3 regions of the Rhizobium sp. EC-SD404 genome follow, and region 1 is predicted to be linked to each of the others. Evidence: predicted binding sites of a transcription regulator. Region 1 holds the regulator's gene; each other region holds the start of a gene.
What was found. Region 1 encodes LexA, which represses DNA repair genes until DNA is damaged. Its sites were predicted from a motif close to TGTTCNNNNTGTGTTCNG; they were not measured.
Positions count from the first base shown of each region.

Region 1 (7,800 bases):
TCATGGGCGCGCCGGAATTCCTCGTCGCTGCCCGTTCTGCGACGACGCTGCCAGTCATCCGCAAGGATTTCCTCTTCGAGCCGTACCAGGTCTTTGAGGCCCGGGCGATGGGCGCCGATGCCATCCTCGTCATCATGGCCTGTCTCGACGATGCCATGGCCCTCGAGCTTCACGATACGGCGACCGATCTCGGAATGGACGTGCTTGTCGAAGTGCATGACGAGGCTGAAATGGAGCGCGCGCTGGTGCTGACCTCACCGCTCATCGGCATCAACAACCGCAATCTGCGCACCTTCGACGTGTCGCTCGAAACCAGCGAGCGCCTCGCCCCGATGGCTGCCGGTCGTCATCTTGTCGGCGAAAGCGGCATCTTCACCCATGAGGACTGCCTGCGTCTCGAGCGCGCCGGTATCGGCACGTTCCTCGTCGGCGAAAGCCTGATGCGCATCGACGATGTCGCCGGCGCGACGGAGACGCTGCTTACGGGCAAACTTCAGGTGGCAGCGCAATGAGCGACGAACCGCGGCTCACACATCTCGACGAACGCGGGCGTGCCACCATGGTCGATGTCGGCGGCAAGGCCGAGACCGAGCGTGTCGCCATCGCCGAAGGCTTCGTGAAGATGGCCCCGGAAACGCTCGCTCTCATTCAATCGGGCAGCGCTGCAAAGGGCGACGTCATCGCCACGGCGCGCATTGCCGGCATCATGGCTGCCAAGCGGACTGCCGACCTCATCCCGCTTTGCCATCCGCTGATGCTGACCAAGGTGTCTGTAACGATCGAGGCAGCGGATACCCTGCCCGGCCTGCGTGTCGAGGCCATGGCGCGTCTCACGGGCCGCACAGGCGTCGAGATGGAAGCGCTGACGGCCGTGTCTGTTGCCTGCCTCACCATCTACGATATGGCGAAAGCGGTCGACAAAGCGATGGAAATCACCGGTATCCGACTGCTGTCGAAGACGGGCGGCAAGTCCGGCGATTGGACTTTTCCGGGTAATGACGGGGCACCCTGACCATGGCGCTGCTGCCCGTCGATGATGCACTGTCGCTGATCCTCGCTGACGCTCGACCGATCGACGATATCGAGAATGTGCCTTTGAATGCCGCGTGGGGCCGCGTGCTCGCCGAACCACTTATCGCGAGGCGCGATCAACCTCCGTTTCCCGCCTCCGCCATGGACGGCTACGCCGTGATTGCAGCCGATACGGCAGAACCAGGCGCCACGCTCACCGTCATCGGCGAATCGGCCGCCGGCCATGGTTTCCCAGGCGCCATCGGACGCGGCGAGACCGTCCGCATCTTTACCGGCGCGCCGGTTCCGCACGGTGCCGATGCGATTCTCATCCAGGAAAACGCAAGGCCCCTCGACGCAAACCGGATCGACGTTCTAGAGCCTGTCCAGTCCGGGCGTTTCGTGCGGCGTGCAGGCCTCGATTTCCACCGGGGTGAAACGGTCATTGCCAAGGGCGCGATGCTCGATGCCGGCCGGCTGACACTGGCAGCAGCCATGAACCTCCCTTCCCTGCCCGTTCATCGTCGTCCGCGCGTCGCCATCCTCGCGACTGGCGACGAACTCGTGCAGCCGGGCGCGGACCCACGAGACGATCAGATCATCGCATCCAACAGCTTCGGTGTCGCTGCGATCGTCAAGGAAGCAGGAGGCGACCCGATCGACCTCGGCATCGCCGCCGACACCGAGGATGCCCTGAATCGATCGATCGATGCCGCACAGGCGGCAGGCGCCGATATCCTCGTAACGCTTGGTGGCGCCTCGGTCGGCGATCACGACCTCGTTCGCAACGTGCTGGAATCGCGCGGCCTTGAGTTGGCGTTCTGGAAGATCGCCATGCGCCCCGGCAAACCTCTGATGAGCGGCCGCATCGGCCCGATGCATGTTCTGGGATTGCCCGGAAACCCGGTTTCGAGCCTCGTCTGCTCTTACGTCTTCCTCACGCCGCTGATCGCAAAGCTCGCTGGCCGCGCCCATCATCTGCAGATGGTGGATGCGGTTCTGGATGTCGACCTCGCCGAAAACGACGTGCGCCAGGATTATCTGCGCGCGGCGATGCGCCGACGGGCGGACGGAAAGTTGGTCGCCACCCCTGCCACCAAGCAGGATTCCTCCATGATGCGCGTGTTCGCCGAGGCGGACGGCCTCGTCATCCGGCAACCATTTGCCCCCGCCGCCAAGATGGGAGACACCGTGCGGGCGATCGTCTTGCGACGGATCTAGCCACGGTTTTCCCTGGCGGACTTGCGGAACACAAAAGGAACAGATAAAGTGTGTTCCACATTTGTTTCCATCCGATCGAGCGGGGGCCCAAGCAGCCGATGTTGACGCGTAAGCAGCAGGAACTGCTTCTTTTCATCCATGAGCGTCTGAAGGAAAGCGGCGTACCGCCATCTTTCGACGAGATGAAAGAAGCCCTCGATCTCGCGTCTAAATCGGGGATCCACCGCCTCATCATCGCGCTAGAGGAACGCGGCTTCATTCGCCGTCTGCCGAACCGTGCGCGTGCGCTGGAAGTCATCAAGCTGCCGGACAGCTACAACGCGGCAGTGCCGCAGCGTCGCGGCTTTTCGCCGAGTGTCATCGAAGGATCGCTTGGCAAGACGCCGAAGCCCGAGATTGCAGCCGAGCGCCGCCAGAGCGAGATGCCGCGCGACAACGACAATCGCGCCATCAGCGTGCCCGTCATGGGCCGTATCGCGGCGGGTGTGCCGATCTCCGCCATCCAGAACAATACCCATTCGATTGCCGTTCCACCGGACATGCTCGGCGGCGGCGAACATTACGCGCTCGAGGTCAAGGGCGATTCGATGATCGAAGCCGGCATCTTCGACGGCGACACGGTCATCATCAAGAACTCCTCGACGGCCAATCCCGGCGACATCGTCGTGGCTCTGGTCGACGACGAGGAAGCGACGTTGAAGCGTTTCCGTCGCAAAGGTGCATCCGTCGCGCTCGAGGCCGCCAACCCGGCTTATGAAACGCGGATTTTCGGCCCGGATCGCGTCAAGATCCAGGGGAAGCTCGTCGGGCTCATTCGGCGCTATCACTGATCCAGGCTATCGGCAGCTCTTCCGTCTCCGCTCATGTTCGTGTTGACGGAAGAGGCGCCATCCGTGCCGGGCTCGGCAAAACTTCCCGTTCTCCAGTCATAGTAGCGGTGTCGCGTCCAAGCGCGCATCCGGCCGGCAGACTGCTCGAAGCGGAACGTCGGCTGCTGGTCAAGGTGTGCACTCTGCCCATTGCCTGCAGCACGCGCTTCGTTCGCCGCGAATCCGTCTCCCCTCGTTTCAGCGTAGACGGCGATTGCGCCGGTCTCACGCAATGTGCGGGCGGTGAAGAGCGTCGCGCCCGACCGGCATTCGCGCATCGACAGCGGTATCGGAATGATCGCGATATCGGTCATGTCGCATGCGGGGCCGACATAGGCCGGCTCCTCCAGCCAGGCGATCGTTGTGCCGTTTTCCATGCGAGCCACGCAAAACGCACCTCGGCGGCATTGGAACACGCCTGTTATTTGCCCATCACTCAGTTCGCGGATCGCCTGACGCATCATTCCGTAGGCAATGGCGGGGTCGATTTCGGCTTCGCCCTCGACCGGCTCGGCAGGCGCCTGGGTTGACGTGTGGTCAGCCTGTGCATCGACAACGACGATTGGCGGGACATGGGTCTCCAGCCGGGTTGCCGTCGCCCACTGATCGAAGATGAAGCTGCTCGGACGCGCACGGTTGGTGGCCAAGCCGTCATCGCGCAAGATCGCGGCCAAGCGGCCGTCCTCTGCGATCAGCAGCAATGGCGGGTCGGCGCGTATGTCGGACACCATGATCAGCGCGGCGGCAGACGCGGGTATCATCGCGACATTTCGCAGCCATGTTCGGGCAAAGACGAGAATGAGCAACGCCAGCGACAGAAGCGCAGTGACGGCACCCGGAATCTGACCCGTAGCAAAACCGTCGCCATAGTCGGCGACATGATGGCCGATGGCAATGACCGCCTGGAGACCAACACCCATGATCGTGAGGAAGATCGCGTCGAGGCCGAACGGCATCGTCAGGAGCGCAAGGGTGCCGAACGGCATGACGATGATGGAGATGACGGGCATTGCGATCACATTGGCGATCATCCCGTAGCTCGACATGCGGTGGAAGTGGTGAGCGGAGAATATCCCCGTCGCGGCTCCGGCGATCAGCGAGGTCACGGCCAAGCCGAGGATCAGCCCCGTCCAGCGCCAGACGAAGCCCGGTTTGGCGCTGGAGAACTCCGGAGCCTTGTTCTTGTTGCGCGCGGCCCAGCCGCCATAGGCGGCGATGAGGGCCGCAGTGGCCGCGAAAGACATCTGGAAACCGGGCGATGTCACCGCCGACGGCGTGACGAGAAGGATGAGAAAGGCCGCGATCGCGACGTTGCGCATAGTCAGCGCGGCCCGATCGAGCAGCACCGCGACCAGCATGACGACCACCATGATCCACGCCCGTTGCGCGGAGATGACGGCTCCTGAAATCAGCAGGTAGAAGGTGGAAGTGCCGATGGCGCCGAGCGCCGCGAATTTCTTGACGGGCCAGGCCTGGGCGATGCCCGGCACGAGCGCGAAGCCAAGGCGCAGCCCGGTGAACATCAAGGCTGCTGCCAGCGACATGTGCAGGCCGGAGATCGAGAGGATGTGGGCGAGCCCGGTGATGCGGAAGGCTTCGTTCGTCTCCTCGGAGATCGAGCGGCGGTCGGACACGGTCATCGCCGCCGCGACGGCGCCCGCATCCCCCGGGATCACCTCCTTGATCCGAAAGGCGATGGTTTCGCGCAGTTCGGTCGTCCATTGCGCGATCCGATCTTCGAAACCCTCATCGACCCTTTCACCGGGCATGATACCGGGTGGCCCGTAGAAGAAGCCGAAGGCTCCGATACCGGCGAAATAGGAGTTGAAGGCGAAATCGAACGTGCCTGGCATCGCGGGACCAGATGGGGGCGCCAGACGCGCCAGGCCGATGATGGACGCGCCGATCTCGATATCGGGATGGTCGCTGCGCGCCAGCAGCCGCACGCGTTCTGGCGGCCGCCGCAATGTCGGGTCGTGCGTAGACCTGACTTCGACCAGGTAGCGCCAACGCCCCTCCTCATCGATTTCGCGTGCCAGCACCCGACCGGAGATCGTTGTTACCACCGGACTGTCCAGCACGGTGATTGCGCGGCGATCCGCCTCCGCCGCTGCGGAGGCCAGCCCGGCAAGGATCAGGCACAGCGCGCTCAGCAGGTTTCGCAGCCGGTTCGAGGTGAGTGCCGCGGCCAATCCGACTGCCACGGTCAAACCGAACGTCACAAGAAACGGCGGATCACTCGGCAAGATGCGCCAGAGCGCGGCGCCGGTCGCGAAGAAAGCGGAAGCCCAGAGAAACAGCGCGCCATGGCCACGCTCTTCCTCAAGCGCCTGCCTCAAATTCCATTGCGGCAAACGCGGACGCCGAGATTGAGAACGGCTGACAGTGCGCAGAGGGTCGCTTTCGGGATCGTCGTCGACATAGGGATCGGGCGGGTCGAACGCAAACGCAGTCCGCTCGCAAGCGGAGCCATTCACTGGCTCGCGTTCAGCATCGGCATGCGCCATGCGGTTCAGGCCCCCTCGCCTTGGTGCACGATACACCGCAAGCCTTGCGCTGTCGCCCTCGTGTGTTAGATCACCGCCAACATGCCGATGCGGCCTTCAAAGGCCCGATTGTCGCTCAACCCAGCATCACTGACAGGTTCAAGATCATGTCCGAAGGGATCGTCACCCGCTTCGCACCCTCGCCCACTGGATACCTCCATATCGGCGGCGCGCGAACGGCTCTGTTCAATTGGCTTTATTCCCAGAACCGGGGCGGCAAGATGCTGCTGCGCATCGAGGATACCGATCGCGCGCGCTCGACCGATGCTGCCGTCGATGCCATTCTCGACGGGCTGACCTGGTTGGGTCTCTCCTGGGATGGCGAACCGATCTCGCAGTTCGAACGGGCCGAGCGTCACCGCGAAATCGCTGAGGAACTGGTGAAGCGTGGCGAGGCCTATCACTGCTATGCCTCGGCAGAGGAACTGGATGCGATGCGCGAAGCGCAGCGTGCCGCCGGCAAGCCGCCGCGCTATGACGGGCGCTGGCGCGACCGCGATGCTTCCGAAGCACCGGAAGGCGTCAAACCCGCCATCCGCATCAAGGCGCCGCGCGATGGCGAGACGCTGGTCCAGGACCGCGTACAGGGCGACGTGCGCTTCCCCAATGCCGATCTCGACGATTTCATCATCCTCCGCTCGGACGGCAATCCGACCTACATGCTCGCAGTCGTGGTCGACGACCATGACATGGGCGTGACCGACATCATTCGTGGCGACGACCACCTGACCAATGCGGCGCGGCAGTCGATCATCTATCGTGCCATGGGCTGGGACATCCCCTCCATGGCCCATATTCCGCTGATCCACGGAGCCGATGGTGCCAAGCTCTCCAAGCGCCATGGCGCGCTCGGTGCCGAAGCCTATCGGGCGATGGGTTTTCTGCCCGAGGCGCTCACCAATTATCTCGTCCGTCTCGGCTGGAGCCATGGCGATGACGAGATCATGTCGATCGAGCAGATGATCGAATGGTTCGATGTCTCCGACATCAACAAGGGTGCCGCCCGGTTCGACATCAAGAAGCTCGAAGCGCTGAACGGACATTACATCCGTCAGGCCGACGACGCGCGTCTCGTCGACAGCCTGATCGCCATCCTGCCCGAGATGGAAGGCGGCGCCTATTTCCTCGACCGCATGACGGAGGAGCGCCGCGCCCAGCTTCTGGCGGCGATGCCGGGGCTGAAGGAGCGCGCCAAGACGCTGGTCGAGCTTGCCGACGGCGCACGCTTTCTGTTCGACGAGCGCCCGCTCCAGAACGACGAGAAGGCAGAAGCGATTCTGGCCGAAGGACGCCCGGTTCTCGAGGGGCTTCTGCCGATGCTGCAGACGCTCGATTCCTGGGAGATCGAGTCTCTGGACGAGACCGTTCGCGCCTATGCTGAACGCGAAGGACTCAAGCTCGGCAAGGTTGCCCAGCCGCTTCGCGCTGCACTGACGGGACGGGCCGTTTCGCCCGGCGTGTTCGATGTTTTGAAGGTTCTGGGACGCGAGGAGTCGCTCGGCCGGATTGCCGACCAGCTCCGCTAACCAATTGAAACGCCTGACATCATTGACAAGAGGATTGTCATCGCCGGCTCCGGCCTAAGCGCAAATTGCGGCGCTGCACAATTCGATTGTCGACAACTTGGCAGGTGCAGCGAAATCATATAGCAATTCGCCAGCCATGGGCGCCTTTCTGACGAATGCGCTCATGTTTCGGAGAGATTGGGAAGGGTTCGATATGACTGAAAGCGCCAAACTGACCGTGGACGGCAAAGATGTGGATTTTCCGGTCCGCAAGGGGACGATCGGCCCTGAAGTCTACGACATCGCCGAGCTCTACAAGCACACCGGCGCCTTCACTTACGACCCGGGTTTCACGTCGACAGCTTCGTGCGAATCCAAGATCACCTACATCGACGGCGACGAGGGCATTCTTCTTCACCGTGGCTACCCGATCGAGCAGCTGGCCGAGCATGGCGACTTCCTCGAAGTCTGCTATCTGCTGCTTTACGGGGAACTGCCGACCAAGGCGCAGAAGGAAGACTTCGACTATCGCGTGACGCATCACACGATGATCCATGAGCAGATGTCGCGCTTCTTCACCGGCTTCCGCCGCGACGCGCATCCCATGGCCATTATGTGCGGCGTGGTCGGCGCTCTGTCGGCCTTCTA
Region 1 is NZ_LR701459.1:2,180,446-2,188,245, reverse strand. Features, by position in the region: gene trpC (indole-3-glycerol phosphate synthase TrpC) at 1-512, shown strand, start outside; gene moaC (cyclic pyranopterin monophosphate synthase MoaC) at 509-1,012, shown strand; gene GC125_RS11220 (molybdopterin molybdotransferase MoeA) at 1,015-2,232, shown strand; gene lexA (transcriptional repressor LexA) at 2,331-3,062, shown strand; gene GC125_RS11210 (ComEC/Rec2 family competence protein) at 3,056-5,608, opposite strand; gene gltX (glutamate--tRNA ligase) at 5,755-7,173, shown strand; gene gltA (citrate synthase) at 7,367-7,800, shown strand, end outside.

Region 2 (7,800 bases), 1.5 Mb from region 1:
GTGTCGATCGGCCTTCTTGCCTTGCCGGCGATCTGGCGCGAGCGCGATCGGTTCTTCGGCACGGCAGACGCTGCTGCTATCGGCAACACGATGGCAGTGACACCTGCCCCTGCAAGCGCGAAGACAGGCGTCAGGATGCCGACGAAGTAAGTCGCCCACCGCCAATTCGTGGCTGCGGATCAGTGGAAGTCACGCGACTTCGGTATGATCCGCACATTGCGCGGATGTCGGCCGCCTTCGCCCTGGCGGCCGTAATTCGGCCGGGTGACTTCATCCGCACGTGACAGTTCGATGCTGGCGGAATGGACATCGGAAAGCGTCGCGAGATCACCGGTTCGGTCATGCACAGCAGTAACCATCAGATGCACCACGCCTTCCTTGCTTCGTTGTATCTGGGCTTCGACCAAGGCAAGCTTCGCGCTCATCACGGCGCGGCGGTAGCGATCGAAAAGCCGCGACCATAGCAGCGTATTGGCGACGCCTGTCTCGTCTTCCAGCGTCATGAAGATGGCATTGCCCTTGCCGGGCCGCTGTCGCACCAGAACCACCCCCGCAACCTTGACGAAAGCGCGATCCGGCATGTCCGCCGTCTGGGCGCAGGAGATGATGCCTTCCTTGCGGAAGCGCTCGCGCAAAAAAGCGATCGGATGCGCCTTGAGCGAGAGTTTCACGGTCTGGTAATCGGCGACCACCTGCTCGGCGAGCGGCATGGGCGGCAGGCGGGACGGTTGTTCAAGCCCGAGCTCCTGCTGTGCGGCGGCTGCAAAGAGCGGTAGCGGCCGATCTTCCGGCAACCGCCGCACGGCCCACAGCGCGTCACGCCGGTCGATCCCGATCGAACGGAATGCATCGGCATCGGCCAGGCCTTTCAGTGCGCGATGTTCGAGCTCGACCGTGTGCCACAAGGCCTCGATGCTGGTGTAGCCACGGCCACGCCGTGAAACGAGCGCTTCCGACCAGTCCTCGCGAAAACCGTCCATCTGGCGAAAGCCGATGCGCAGGGCGAGCTTGCCGTTCGCCGCCCGCTCGAGCGTGTTGTCGTGATGGCTGAAATTGACGTCCACCGGGCGCACTTCGACATCATGCTCGCGCGCATCGCGAACGATCTGCGCCGGGGCATAAAACCCCATGGGCTGCGAATTGAGGAGGCCACAGGCAAAGACCGCCGGGTAGTGGTGTTTGATCCAGGCGGACACGTAAACCAGGCGGGCAAAGGAAGCCGCATGGCTTTCCGGAAATCCGTACTCGCCGAAGCCTTTGATCTGCGCGAAGCAGCGCTCGGCAAAGGCCCGGTCGTAACCGCGCCGCGCCATGCCATCCACCATCATTTCCTCGAAACGGCCGATCGTGCCGTTGTGGCGGAAGGTCGCCATCGCCTTGCGCAAGCCGTTGGCCTGGTCCGGCGTGAACTCCGCCGCGGTGATCGCCAACTGCATCGCCTGTTCCTGAAACAGCGGCACACCTTTCGTGCGCTCAAGAACGTGCCGCAATTCGTCCGGATCATGCGGTGGCGCGGGCGAAGGAAAATTCACTTCCTCCAGCCCATCGCGCCGCCGAAGATAGGGATGGACCATGTCGCCCTGGATCGGCCCGGGCCGGACGATCGCCACCTGGATGACGAGATCGTAGAATTCCTTCGGCTTCAGGCGCGGCAACATGTTGATCTGCGCCCGGCTTTCCACCTGGAAGACGCCGATGGAATCGCCCTTCTGCAGCATGCCGTAGACACCGTCGTCGTGGGTGATGGCAGCGAGATCGAGATCCCTTTCCTCGTGCAGCCGGATCAGGTCGAAGCACTTGCGAATGCAGGTCAGCATGCCGAGCGCCAGCACGTCGACCTTCATCAGCCCGAGGTCGTCGATATCGTCCTTGTCCCACTCGATGAAGGTACGGTCCTCCATCGCCGCATTGCCGATCGGCACCGTTTCGTCGAGCCGCCCGTTGGTCAGCACGAAACCGCCCACATGCTGGGAGAGATGGCGCGGAAAGGTGAGAAGCTGGCGGGCGAAATCGAGCGCGCGGGCGATGACGGGGTTATGGGGATCGAGCCCCGCCTGCCGCACATGGTTTTCAGGAATGCTGTCGCCGAAACTGCCCCACACCATGCCCCCAAGCCTGGCCGTCACGTCATCGGTGAGACCGAAAACCTTGCCGACCTCGCGGATGGCGCTGCGCGGCCGATAGCGGATGACGGTCGCGGCGATGCCCGCGCGCAGCCGTCCATAGCGCTTGTAAAGGTGCTGGATCACCTCTTCGCGCCGCTCATGCTCGAAGTCGACGTCGATATCCGGCGGCTCGCGGCGTTCTTCCGACAGGAAGCGCGCAAAGAGAAGATTGCTGGTCGCGGGATCGACCGAGGTGATGCCGAGCACGAAACACACCGCCGAATTGGCGGCTGACCCCCTTCCCTGGCACAGAATGCCCCGGTTGCGCGCAAACTGCACGATATCGTGGATCGTCAGGAAGTAGCGCGCGTAATCGAGCTTCGCGATCAGCGCGAATTCCTGCTTCAAAAGCGCTTCCACCTTGGGCGGAACGCCGTCGGGGTAAACCCAGCCGGCATGTTTCCAGGTGAGCTCCTCCAGCCAGCCCTGGGGCGTCTTGCCGGGCGGCACCGGTTCTTCGGGATATTCGTATTTCAACTGATCGAGCGAAAAATCGATGCGGGCGAGAAAGTCCGTGGTCTCGCCGATGGCCTCTGGGCAATCGCGAAACAGCCGCTGCATCTCGTGCGGCGGCTTCAAATAGCGCTCGGCATTTTCCTGAAGCAGCCGACCCGCCGCCTCGATCGTCGTCTTCTCGCGAATGCAGGTGAGGATATCCTGCAGGGGCCGGCGTTCGGGAGCGTGATACAGCACGTCATTGAGTGCCATCAGCGGCACGCGCGCCGCATCGGCCAGGGACTTCAAGGCGACGAGGCGGCGCCGGTCATCCCCGCGGCGGCTCATGGCGGCGCCCAGCCAGACCGAGCCGGGTGCGGTCCGCGAAAGCTGCGCGAGCGTCGCCTCCACTTGGTCCAGCTGGTCGGGTGGCATGACGATGAACAGAAGATCGGCCGAAAGCGACAGAAGATCGGCGAAGCTCAAGACGCAATCGCCTTTCTTCGTGTCGCCCATCTTGCCCTTGGTCAAAAGCCGGCAAAGCCTTCCCCACCCGGCCCGGTTTTCCGGATAGACGAGGATATCCGGCGTGCCGTCGGCGAAGACGAGCCGGGCGCCGACGACCAGCTTGAAATCGAGCTTGGCACCCTTTCCGTACTGAGCGGCGTAATCGGCATTCAACTCGTTGAGGGCGCTATAGGCGCGTACGACGCCTGCTACCGTGTTGCGGTCGGCGATACCGATGCCGGCATGGCCGAGTTCCAGCGCGCGGATGATGAAATCATGCGGATGGGAGGCCCCGCGCAGAAAGGAGAAATTGGTGGAAACCGCAAGTTCGCCATAACGCATCATGCGAAGATCCCGTGCAGGAACCAGCGAGGATTGGTGACTTCCACCCCGTAGAGCCCTTCGCGATAGACCCAGAACCGCCGACCAGCGGTGTCCTCGAGCCGGAAATAGTCGCGCGTCATGGCCTGTCCGGCATCGCGCCACCATTCCTGCGCAATGCGTTCAGGGCCTTCCGCCTTGACGATCGCATGCTCGACCCGGCGCCAGAAGAAGCGATGCGGCGGGCCATCCGGAACCGAGGCGGTGACGTCGATCGCATGGGGCGGCGTAAAGAGAAAGAGCGGCCGCAAGGGTGGCTCGCCACTCTCCTGCACCACCCAGGTGATCGCCGACTGCTCCGACGACAATGCCGGAATGGCTTCGGCGGCACGTTCGGGAATATGCGTGTCGCGCGAGACGAAGCGCACCACCTGCTCGGGCGAAAACCGTGCGCTCAACCGCTCCACCAATTCGCTCGCCTCTTCGGTCGGAACGCCTTTCGACGAAAGCTCCTGCGCCTCGGGAACGAGCGTTTCGCTGAAGATCACCGAGAGGCGGATCAGATCGAAGCCGAAGCCGGGATCGAGGGGATCGGCAAGCCCCTCCAGCTTGGCATCGTAAAGGCGCATCAGCGCAGCAGCATCGCGCGAGGGCCGCGCCGTTTCCACCGGTATGCGCGTAACCTTTCCGTCGGCCCTGAAGAAGGCCGCCTCGAAGAGCCGGCCGCCCTTGCCGCGCTCCTGAAGAAGCTCTCCCGCCTGCCCCGCGAGGTGGCGCAGGCACGCGCGAATGTCTTCCTCGTAGCCGATCGGCTCGCCGAACCGCTTTTCCACGATGATGTCGCCGACCGTGCGGCGCGGCGTGATCGACGAGCGTGCACGACCCATCACGAGATCGAGCCGGTAGGCGAGTTCCGGACCAAAGCGCGCAACGAGCGGCCCGCGCGGACGCGCCGCGACATCGCCGATGCTCCTGAGCCCGGCGCGGGCGAGCCCGTTTTCGGTCTCTGCGCAAAGACCAAGGGCGGCCACGGGCAACGGCCGCACCGCTTGCTCTTCACTGCCGCCGGCAACGATGCCGCCGAACCCGAACTGCGCCATTGCGCGTGCCGTATCCGGCGCCGACGCGATCGCGGCGAAGGTCTTGAAGCCGGCCGTTTCGAACTTGTCTGCGATTTCCTTCAGCATGGCCGCCTCGCCACCGAAAAGGTGGACGCAGCCGGCAATGTCCAGCAGAAGACCGGCCTTGCCATCGAAACCGACGAGCGGCGTGAAGCGGTCGCAGGCATCGGCGAGCCGTTCGAGCATGCGCCGGTCGGCTTCCGGCGCCGTTTCGCACACTTCGATATCGGGCACGCGCGCTCGTGCATCGGCAAGAGTGAGCCCGGGCGACAGGCCGAGCGCCCGTGCCGCCTTGTCGGTGGCGGCGAGGCGAAGTGCGCCCTTCACCTTCTCGACGGTGACGAGAGGCTTAGACAGGTTGCCGCTTTTCTCTGTCAGCGCGTCTTCAGCCCGTCTTGCGGAAGGGCTTCTGGTCTTCTGGCGATGCAGCCGGTCGGTCGACAGGAAGGGAAACCACAGAGCCAGAAAGCGGCTTTGCGGCGCGGCGCTTGGGTGCAGCGAGGGGCTCGTCGAAACGGGCAGGCTGTGTTGCGGAAAGGTCGAAGCTTTTGCGGTCACGGTTCCACTCCAAATGCCAGCGCCCGCCCGCAATGCCGGCACGATGACGGTCCAGAAGAATGTCGAAGACAGGATTGGACGGTGCCCCGGCCGCAAGCCCCACCGAGGGTGCCGCCCTTACCTGCCATCGGGTGAGTGAAGAGCTGGGCTGCGGCTGCCCCGCCGCCCTCAGGACGAAGCCGGTCACGCCGGAACGTGAGGCCGCCAGCATCATGCGGCGGCTGGCTGTCAGGTCTAGAAACCCTGCCTTGCCCCAGATTTCCAAAAGAACGGCGCCAAGGGCCGGGGACCGCAAGGCCTCAAGTCCCGCCCGCAGCACCATTGTCTCGCTTTTTGCCGAAATCAGCAGAACCCTGTCCGGATCGATGCCGAACTGAGCAAGACCGGGCGCATAGAGATCGCCCTGCTCCAGCACGGCAAGAGCATGCCGTACCCAGACGATGTGACGTCCCTCACCGGCGGCGCGCAGGGCAAGCGAAAGCGCGAACCCGGCGCTTGCACCGGCATCGCCCACATTGCCGGCAAAGACTTCATGCAGGCACCCCCGCGGAAGCCCGCCGCCCAAGGCCGCATCGACCTGGTCGAGGCCGAGCGTAAAGCCTTTCTCCCCCGGCGATCGCGCCGGTTCCAGTGCAGCCAGTTGCCGCTTGAGCTGAGAAAGGGTGGAGGACATGGAAACCAAGGCTCGATCGTCGGTTTGGGGTCAATCTAATGTTCATGTTATGTTCTATTTAGGACTCAGCTTCCACAAAGAGTCAACAACCCACACCGGCCATGTTTGAGACAGTTGCGTACGAGCGACGTTTACGTCAAAGTCATATCAATTAGCGCGGAGGGCGCGGGGTGCCATGCCCTACAAATCCTGCTAGCCTTTCAAACCAGCGTGGGACGGCGCGGAAGGTTTGAGAGGAAGTGCCTAAAAGACCACAAGATACCGGGAGGGCATCGTGGAACAAAATATCAGGACAACCGACCAGAACCCCGACAAGATCTGGCTGAACTCATATCCACCGGGCACTCCGGCCGATATTGGGCCACTGGCCTATGCCTCTATCGGTGAGTTGATCGAAACCGCATGCAAGCGTTATGCGGAGCGGCCGGCATTCACCTGCATGGGCAAATCCATCAGCTATGCCGATCTGGACACCCATTCCGCCGCGCTCGGTGCTTGGCTGCAAGGCAAGGGCCTGAAACAGGGCGACCGCGTTGCCGTGATGATGCCGAACATTTTGCAGAACCCCGTTTCGATCGCAGCCGTGCTGCGTGCGGGCTTCGTCGTCGTCAACGTCAACCCGCTCTACACGCCACGCGAATTGCAGCATCAGCTGAAGGATTCCGGCGCAAAGGCGATCATCATCCTGGAAAACTTCGCCCACACGCTGCAGGAAGTGGTCGCCAAGACCGACGTCAAGCATGTCTGCGTGGCAACCATGGGCGACATGATGGGCCTCAAGGGCCACGTCGTGAACCTCGTGGTTCGCAAGGTGAAGAAGATGGTGCCGGCGTGGAATCTGCCCGGCCATACACCCTTCAAGGCGGCCCTGGCGGACGGCCGGGGCAAGACGCTCGTCCCCGCCAAGGTCAAGCCGGACGACGTCGCGTTCCTGCAATATACCGGCGGCACGACCGGCGTTTCCAAGGGCGCCGTGCTCAGCCATGCCAACGTCCTGTCGAACGGTGCCCAGATCAATCTCTGGCTGCAGGCGGCGTTCCTCAACAAGGAGCGGCCGGATCGGCTGATCTTCGTCTGCGCGCTGCCGCTCTACCACATCTTCGCGCTGACGGTGAACGCGATCATGGGCATCGACCAGGGCGCCCAGAACATCCTGATCCCCAATCCGCGTGACATTCCGGGCTTCGTGAAGGAACTCGCAAAGTATGAGGTCCACATCTTCCCGGGCCTCAACACGCTCTTCAACGCGTTGCTCAACAACGATGATTTCAAGAAGCTGGACTTCAGCAACCTCATTCTGACGCTCGGCGGCGGCATGGCCGTGCAGCGTCCGGTTGCCGAACGGTGGCACCAGCTTACCAACTGCCCGATCTCGGAAGGCTATGGCCTCTCCGAAACATCGCCGGTCGCCACCGCGAACCGCTTCGACCGCGCCGAATTCACCGGCACGATCGGCCTGCCCCTGCCCTCCACGGAGATCGCGATCCGTGACGAGGACGGCAAGGATCTCGGCATCGGCGACGTCGGCGAGATCTGCATCCGCGGCCCGCAGGTCATGAAGGGCTACTGGCAGCGCGACGACGAGACCGCCAAGGTGATGACGCCGGACGGCTTCTTCCGCTCCGGCGACATGGGCTACATGGACGAGGACGGCTACACCAAGATCGTCGACCGGAAGAAGGACATGATCCTCGTCTCCGGCTTCAACGTCTATCCGAACGAGGTCGAGGAAGTGGCCGTGTCCCATCCGGGCATCGTCGAAGCGGCAGCCATCGGCCTACCCGACGAGCACTCCGGCGAAGTCGTGAAGCTTTACGTCGTCAAGAAGGATCCGTCCCTCACCGAAGACGACGTGAAGAAGCATTGCGCCGAAGGCCTGACGAACTACAAGCGCCCGAAATACGTGGAGTTCCGCGACGAACTGCCGAAGACCAATGTCGGCAAGATCCTGCGTCGCAAGCTGCGCGACGAATAAATTCAGGAAGCGAGGCGGGGAAGCGCCCTGCCTCGCCTATTCCGC
Region 2 is NZ_LR701459.1:727,559-735,358, reverse strand. Features, by position in the region: gene GC125_RS04460 (OpgC family protein) at 1-150, shown strand, start outside; gene GC125_RS04455 (error-prone DNA polymerase) at 180-3,452, opposite strand; gene GC125_RS04450 (Y-family DNA polymerase) at 3,449-4,906, opposite strand; gene GC125_RS04445 (ImuA family protein) at 4,935-5,780, opposite strand; gene GC125_RS04440 (long-chain fatty acid--CoA ligase) at 6,055-7,755, shown strand.
Region 2: the regulator LexA is predicted to act here: its motif matches at 5,820-5,837, upstream of GC125_RS04445 (ImuA family protein).

Region 3 (7,800 bases), 1.3 Mb from region 1:
GCATCGTCACAGCGGGCGATGATGTCGACAATGGCATTGCCGATGCACAGGACGTCGATGGAAGACATGAAGGGTTCCGGGACTGTTGGAGAAGCGGGCCGCCCGCTGTTCTAGAGGTGCTGCGGTTCGAATGAAAGCAGCGATGGGTTCAATAGTCGACGCTTGAGAAATAGAGCCCGTCGGGCGGTGCGACAGGGCCACATTTCTTGCGGTCGCGCGCTTCAAGCGCCGCGGTCATGGTATCAGCGTTCCAGCGGCCTTCGCCGACGAGCTTGAGGGATCCCGCAAAGGAGCGGATCTGGTTGTGCAGGAAGCTCTGGGCCGACGCGTGGATCTCGATCGTTTCACCGTTGCGAAACACATCCAGCCGGTCGAGCGTGCGCACCGGGTTCTTCGCCTGGCACTGGACGGAGCGGAAGGTCGTGAAATCGTGGCGACCGACGAGGCGCTGCGCAGCTTCGTGCATCGCTTCGGCATCGAGCGGGCGCGGCACGCGCCAGGCGCGATCACGAAGGACGGTCAGCGGTGCCGCACGATTGACGATGTGGTAGACATAGTGCCGCTTCAGCGCCGAAAAGCGCGCATCGAACTCTTCCGTAACCAGGTTAACGGCGAGGATCGCGACGGCATCGCGGGCCTTGATCAGATGCGCATTCACCGCATTTCGGACGGTTTCGACCGGCCAGTTGCGCGCCAGATCCACGTGACCCACCTGGCCGAGCGCGTGGACGCCCGCATCGGTGCGCCCGGCGCCTTTCACCGCAACCGTTTCTCCGCTGAAGCCGAGGATCGCCGCCTCGATAGCGCCCTGAACGGTGCGACCATTGTCCTGGCGCTGCCAGCCGACGAAATCGGTGCCGTCATATTCGATGGTCAGCTTGTAGCGTGGCATCACGACACGACCGTGCCCTTCGCGATGCGTCCGCCGCGCTGGAAATCGTCCGCCGCCAACGGCTTTCCGCCGGCGCGCTGCAATTTCACGAGGCGTACCGCGCCCTGCCCGCAGGCGATGGTCAGGTCGTCATCCAGGACAGTGCCCGGCGCGCCGCTGCCTTCGGCAAGACGCGATGCCAGCACCTTCACCCGCTCGGGCTTGCCGGAAAATTCAGCTTCCAACCACGCGCCTGGGAACGGCGACAGCCCGCGGATGTGGTTGTGGACGTCTGCCGCGGATTTGGAGAAATCAATCCGCGTTTCCGACTTGTCGATCTTGCGGGCGTAGGTGGTCCCCTCCTCCACCTGCGGGGTCAGGGTCAGCGTCCCCGCCTCCAACGCCTTCATCGCACGGGCCATCAGGCTGCCGCCGATCACCATCATGCGATCGTGGAGTTCGCCGGTGGTCATGTCGGGCTCGATCGTCACGCGCTCGGTGAGGGCAACGGGGCCGGTATCGAGGCCCACATCCATCTTCATCACCATCATGCCGGTCTCCGCATCGCCGGCCATGATTGCCCGGTGGATGGGGGCCGCACCGCGCCAACGCGGCAGCAGCGACGCATGGCCGTTGAAACAGCCGTGATAGGGCGCGTATAGGATCGGCTGCGGCAAGAGCATCCCATAGGCGACCACCACCGCGACATCGGGCTTCAGCGCCGCAAAGGCTTCCTGTTCCTCGGCGCTCTTCAGGCTCACCGGCGAGCGTACCTCGAAGCCCAGAAGCTCCGCCTGCTGGTGCACGGGAGATTTGACGGGAGCGAGACCACGGCGGCCACCGGGCCGGGGCGGCTGGGTATAGACGGCAAGGATGGTGTGTCCATCCTGCGCCAGGGCGGCGAGCGTCGGCACCGCGAATTCCGGCGTTCCCATGAAGACGATCTTCAACGGCATCGGATCTCTTTCCTGCATGGCGGTCGTGGACGCCGGCCAGCGGTGAGGCGGCGCCTAGACGGCCGAGTCAGGCCGTGACTTGGCGAGCTTGGTGAATTTGCGCACGACCATATCGCGCTTCAGCTTCGAGATATGGTCGATGAAGAGCACGCCGTTCAAATGGTCGAGTTCATGCTGGAGGCAAGTGGCGAGAAGGCCATCGGCCTCGACGGTGCGCTCCTTGCCGTCGATGTCGAGATGGCGAACCGTGACGCGGCTCGGCCGTTCGACTTCAGCATAGTAATCGGGAATGGAAAGGCAGCCTTCTTCATAGACCGAGCGCTCGTCTGAGGATGCGAGGATCTCGGGATTGATGAAGATCTGAGGTTGGCGCCCCTCCTCGTCCTTCGCGACATCGATCACAAGCAGGCGGCGCGGAACACCGATCTGAATGGCGGCCAGTCCGATGCCCGGTGCATCGTACATGGTTTCGAGCATGTCATCGACGAGCCGGCGTACATCGCCGTCGACGCGTTCGAGCGGCTCGGAGTGCTGGCGCAGCACGGGATCGGGAAGAAGGATAAGTGGCTTAATGGTCATGCCCGGCAATTAAGCATCGCCGGCTTTGTCGTCAATCTTCCGCTTGTGTCAGGTGTGGCTCAAATCCCTTGCCGATGGAAACCGGTTACGATGTTCATGTTTTGATCTGGCATAGGCCCCGAATTGATGTAGGATTTGGCCATGATCGACCTAGCCCTTCTTTCACAGCCGCTTTTCCGGATCGGCGCCTACGACGTCAGCATCGGGATGACGCTTGCGGCGGCGCTCGCCGTGCTGGCCATCGTTTGGATCTGGCGCGCTGCCGCGCGCCGTGCGGAGCGCGCCGAGCTGGTGCATGCGGCGGAGGAGAGCGAGCAGCGGCTTGCCGAAATCCTCAAGGCGCAATCGGAAATGCAGGGTCGCATGGCGACGATGGCGGAGCTTTTCGGCGCACGACAGGCGGAACTCAACCAGTCGATCCAGCAACGGCTCGACGGCATGACGCAGCGCCTGGGAACGACGCTCACCGAACAGACGCGCTCGACGCACGAGAATCTCACGAAGTTGCAGGAACGTCTGGCCGTCATCGACACGGCGCAGAACAACATCCAGTCGCTTGCCAAGGATGTCGTCGGGCTGCAGGCAATCCTGTCCAACAAGCAGACGCGCGGGGCGTTCGGCCAGTCGCGCATGGAAACGATCATCGCCGATGCGCTGCCGATGGGCAGCTATACGTTCCAGGCCACGCTCTCCAACAATCAACGGCCCGACTGCCTGATCCATATGCCGAACGGCCAGCCGGCGCTGGCCATTGACGCCAAGTTCCCGCTCGAAGCGTGGCATGCCATCCGCGCGGCGGAGAATGCGGACGCGGCGAAGCCGGCCGCTCAGCAGTTTCGCCGTGACATGGACGTTCATATCAGGGCTATTTCGGAGAAATATCTGATCAAGGGCGAGACGCAGGATACGGCGTTTCTCTTCGTGCCGTCGGAATCGATCTTCGCCGAGATCCACGAGAATTTCGAGGAGATCGTCCAGCGTGCCCATCGAGCCCGCGTGGTCATCGTATCGCCCTCGCTCCTGATGCTGTCGATCCAAGTGGTGCAGGCGATATTGCGCGACCAGCGCATGCGCGAACAGGCGCATCTCATCCAGGGCGAAGTGGCGAAGCTGATGATCGATCTGACGCGGCTGGATCAGCGCGTGCGCAGCCTGCAAACCCATTTCGGCCAGACGCAGAAGGACATCGACCAGATCGTCACCTCGACCGACAAGCTGGCGAGGCGCGGCGCGCGGATCGAAGCGCTGGAATTGGAAGCACCAGGTGCCGACACTGCGCAGCCAGCCACCGAGCCGACCCATGCGGTCGAGAGCCGCACAGGATCGTTGCGGCTGCGCGTGGTGGAAGAAGACTGACACCCCCTTGCCGGCTCGACCGAAAAAGGCAGAGTGGCCGGCGCATTCAAGCGGGAGACAGTCAGGGCATGATCACCGTCGTCGGCTCCATCAACATTGACCTCATCGCCAACGTGGCGCGGTTGCCGAAACCGGGCGAGACGCTGGCCGGCACTGCCTTCACCACGGCGGCCGGCGGCAAGGGCGCAAACCAGGCGCTGGCCGCAAGGCGCGCCGGTGCCGAAGTGGCGATGGTCGGCGCCGTCGGCGCTGATGCGTTCGCCGAAGAAGCGCTTGCACTTCTGGCCGCCGCTAAGACCGATCTCAGCGCCATCGCCCATGTCGAAGGCGCTACCGGCATCGCCTCGATTCTGGTCGGAGCCGAAGATGGCGACAATGTCATTGTGGTCGTCGCCGGCGCCAATGGAGAAGTCGGCGCGGATGCGGCGAAAGCTGCCGTCGACCGGATGGGCAAGCACGATACGCTGCTTCTGCAGATGGAAATACCAGCGCCTGCGATCGAAGCGGCGCTGCAGGCGGCGCAGGCACAGGGTGTGCGCAGCATCCTCAATGTCGCCCCGCTGACCGAGGATGCGATCGCGCTCGCGCCGCTGGCCGGCATCGTGATCGCCAATGAAACGGAATTCGCGCTGCTCTGCCGGGCAAAAGACCAGTCTGCGGCTGAGCGTAAGGATGCGATGCAGACCATGAGCCGAGACCGCCACCAGACGATCATCGTGACGCTTGGCGCCGAAGGCGTGATCGCCTTTCACGAGGGCCGGATGCATCGCGTGCAGGGGCTGTCGATCAAGCCCGTCGACACGGTCGGCGCGGGCGACACGTTCTGCGGCTATCTCGCAACCGGCCTCGATGCCGGTCTGAATTTCGAGCTGGCTCTCAGGCGCGCGGCCGTTGCCGGCAGCCTCGCCTGCCTCAAGCCCGGCGCCCAGCCCTCGATCCCGCTTCACTCGGACGTCGATGCCGCGCTAGCCGATAGCCGATAAACCCCCGTTCAATTGTCGAGGCGCTCCAGGAACCAGTTGGTCAGCCGGGTCCAGACTTCGTCCTTCTCGGCAAAATCCTCGACGCCATGTTCGAGGTTGGGGTTGTCGTTGACCTCGATCACGAAGACGCCGTCGTCGGTTTCCTTGAGATCGACGCCGTAGAACCCGTCGCCGATGCAGCGCGCGGCCCGCAGGCCCGTGTCGACCACCAGCGGCGGCGCAGATGCCAGCGAGAAGGCCCGGAAGCCGCCTTCCAAAGGCTTGCCGCCGGTATCGTGCTTGATGATCTGCCAGTGTTCCTTGGCCATCAGGTACTGCACGGCGAACAGCGGCTTTCCGCCGAGCACGCCGATGCGCCAGTCATAGTCCGTCGGCATGAATTTCTGCGCCAGCAGCAGGTCGGAATCCTCAAGCCAGGTCGTTGCGAGCGTCTTCAGCTCGGCGAGAGACCCCACCTTGGAAACGCCGCGCGAGAACGAGGAGTCCGGGATCTTGAGAACCATCGGAAACCCAAGAAGATCGGCGGCGCGCTGCAGATCGTCGGTGCCGGCGATCATAACGGTCTTCGGCACGGGAATGCCGTTCCCGGCCATCAGTTCGTCGAGATAGACCTTGTTGGTGCAGCGGATCATCGACACCGGATCGTCGATGACCGGCATGCCTTCCTGCTGGGCACGGCGCGCGAACCGATATGTGTGGTTGGAGATCGACGTCGTTTCGCGGATGAAGAGCGCATCGTAGTTGGCGAGCCGCGACAGGTCGCGCTTGCCGATTGGCTCCACTTCCACGCCCATGCGCGCAGCGATGCGCGCCCAGTGCTTCAGGCTTGATATCGAGGATGGCGGCAGCGCTTCATTGGCATCGACGAGGGTGGCGAAGGTGTATCTGGCTGGCGTCTTGGCCTTGGCGTCGCGCCACTGCCGGCCCGTGTAGCGGTTGAGGCATTCGAAAAAGAAGGCGCGCTCCTTGTCGGAGAGCTTGGTCACCGAGCCGAGCGCCACCTTCGGGATCGACAGCCATGCGCCATTGTCCTTGATCGTGACTTCCACGAAAGGCGCGCGAAACCAGTCGAATACGAGGCGGGCGAAGCGTTCCAGGCGCTGGTCGGCCGTATAGCCGAAGAAGATGTTGAGCCGGGTTGGCCGCTCGCCTGCCTTGGCGCAAACCTTGTTCAGCGTATCCTCGAGCTCGGGGATCGCGTTTTCGTAGAGCTTGCGCGCCGACAGGTCGATGATCGTCTCGACCGACGGGATCACGCGCTGGCCGCGCGCGCCGGCGAGCAGCGAGGCGTAATAGCCACGGCTCTGATAGCGATAGGATCGCGCCAGGTTGATGATGTTCGGGCGGGAGCCCCGGAACAGCTCGGGCCGCGCGAGGTAGTCGCGGGTCGCAAGCACTTTGTGGGAGGTCGCCGCATGATCGATATCGTTCATGCGGGACGACAGGATCACCCAGTTGAACATCAGGTACGTCTGCCTTTCAGGATCACCGCGGCGCGCAGATTGGAGCGGCCGAAACGGGTGATGCGATCGAATATGTCGTAGGGAACCGGCAGGTTGGACGCGTCCGACGCCGTCTCGGACGTTTTCTCTTCCACCCACGGATCGTTGAGAATCAGGTGCCGACCATCGTCACCATGCACGAGCACCCAGTGCGGCACCTTCTTGCCGAACATGTAATAGCCGGAGATCAAGACGATGGCCGAATGGCCCCGTTCGATCGCAGCCCGGATCGTATGCAGCGAAGCGGCAAAATTGAGGACGGGAATGGCTGCCTCTTCCACCCGACGCCGAAAATCGCGCTGGGCCAGTTCCATGACCTGGCGCTTTTCCAGGTTTCGGACCGTGTCGAGGAATAGAACGTTGGTATCGGTGACGTAAATCTCCGGCTCGAGCCCATAGGCATGGGCCGTGACGGCGAGGCCGAACGGCTCGCAGCCGCCCATGCCCGACATCATGAAGACCGTCGTCGCTTCGCGCCAGAAGCGGATTTCCCAGACCGGATCCAGATAATCGCGCGAAACATAGCGCGCGAGCGCCATGTTGAGGCAGGCGGCGCCGCAGGTAAAATCCGTCGTCTGCTCGTAAAACGGCGTTTCGTAGTCCTGATGCTCGTCGTCCCGCAGGCGCTTCTCGAAGCGCAAGGCGCGGCTGTGGTCCTCGTAATAATCCTCGTAGACGCCGATGCGGCGATATCCCGACCGCTTATAGAGCGATATCGCCGGCATGTTGTCCTCGCGCACCTCAAGGCGCAGGAGGAAGCGATCATGCTGCTTGGCGGCCTCCTCGGCCTTGGCGAGCAGCGCCTTGCCGACACCCTGTCCCTTTGCGTCGGGCGCCACGCCGATCGAATACAGGCGGGCGAGGCCGGTGCCCTTGCGAAACAAAAGCATCGCATAACCGACGATGCGGCTTGCCTCGTCCTGCGCGACGATCGTCTCGGCCGTCGGCCGGTTGATCAGCGCGCGGAAGGAGCGTCTTGAAATCCGGTCCGTGGTGAAGACGGCATTTTCGATGGCGAGAAGGGCATCGATGTCATCGTGGGTGGCGGGACGTATCCGCAGAGCGGACATGGGAACACTTCCAAAAGGTGCGCCGTGTGGGGCACGGCTGCTTTGCATGGCCGGACCATATCACCGCCTGACCGACCGGCGAAATGGCCAAAGGCAGCTGCCAGATCAAAGATTTGCCGAGGTCACCGCATCATCTTCGACACGAGCTGGGCGGTATAATCGACCATCGGGACGATCCGGGCATAGTTCAGCCGCGTGGGCCCGATCACGCCGACGGCGCCGACGACGCGCGCTTCGCTGTCGCGATAGGGCGCGACGATGAGCGACGAGCCCGACAGCGAGAAAAGCTTGTTTTCCGAGCCAATGAAGATGCGGACCCCGGAGCCTTCCTCGGCCAGCGTCATCAGCTGGACGAGGCTGTCCTTCTTCTCGAGCTCATCGAACAGAAGCCGCAACCGCTCGATGTCCTCGCTGCCCGAAACGCTGTCGAGCAGATTGGCGCGGCCGCGCACGATAAGCTGGGCGGGCTGGTCCTTGCCGCTG
Region 3 is NZ_LR701459.1:3,465,074-3,472,873, forward strand. Features, by position in the region: gene GC125_RS17560 (adenosine kinase) at 1-68, opposite strand, end outside; gene truA (tRNA pseudouridine(38-40) synthase TruA) at 149-892, opposite strand; gene fmt (methionyl-tRNA formyltransferase) at 892-1,827, opposite strand; gene def (peptide deformylase) at 1,882-2,406, opposite strand; gene GC125_RS17580 (DNA recombination protein RmuC) at 2,614-3,762, shown strand; gene GC125_RS17585 (ribokinase) at 3,831-4,745, shown strand; gene GC125_RS17590 (RimK family ATP-grasp domain-containing protein) at 4,754-6,208, opposite strand; gene GC125_RS17595 (GNAT family N-acetyltransferase/peptidase C39 family protein) at 6,208-7,317, opposite strand; gene hrcA (heat-inducible transcriptional repressor HrcA) at 7,440-7,800, opposite strand, start outside.
Region 3: the regulator LexA is predicted to act here: its motif matches at 2,498-2,515, upstream of def (peptide deformylase).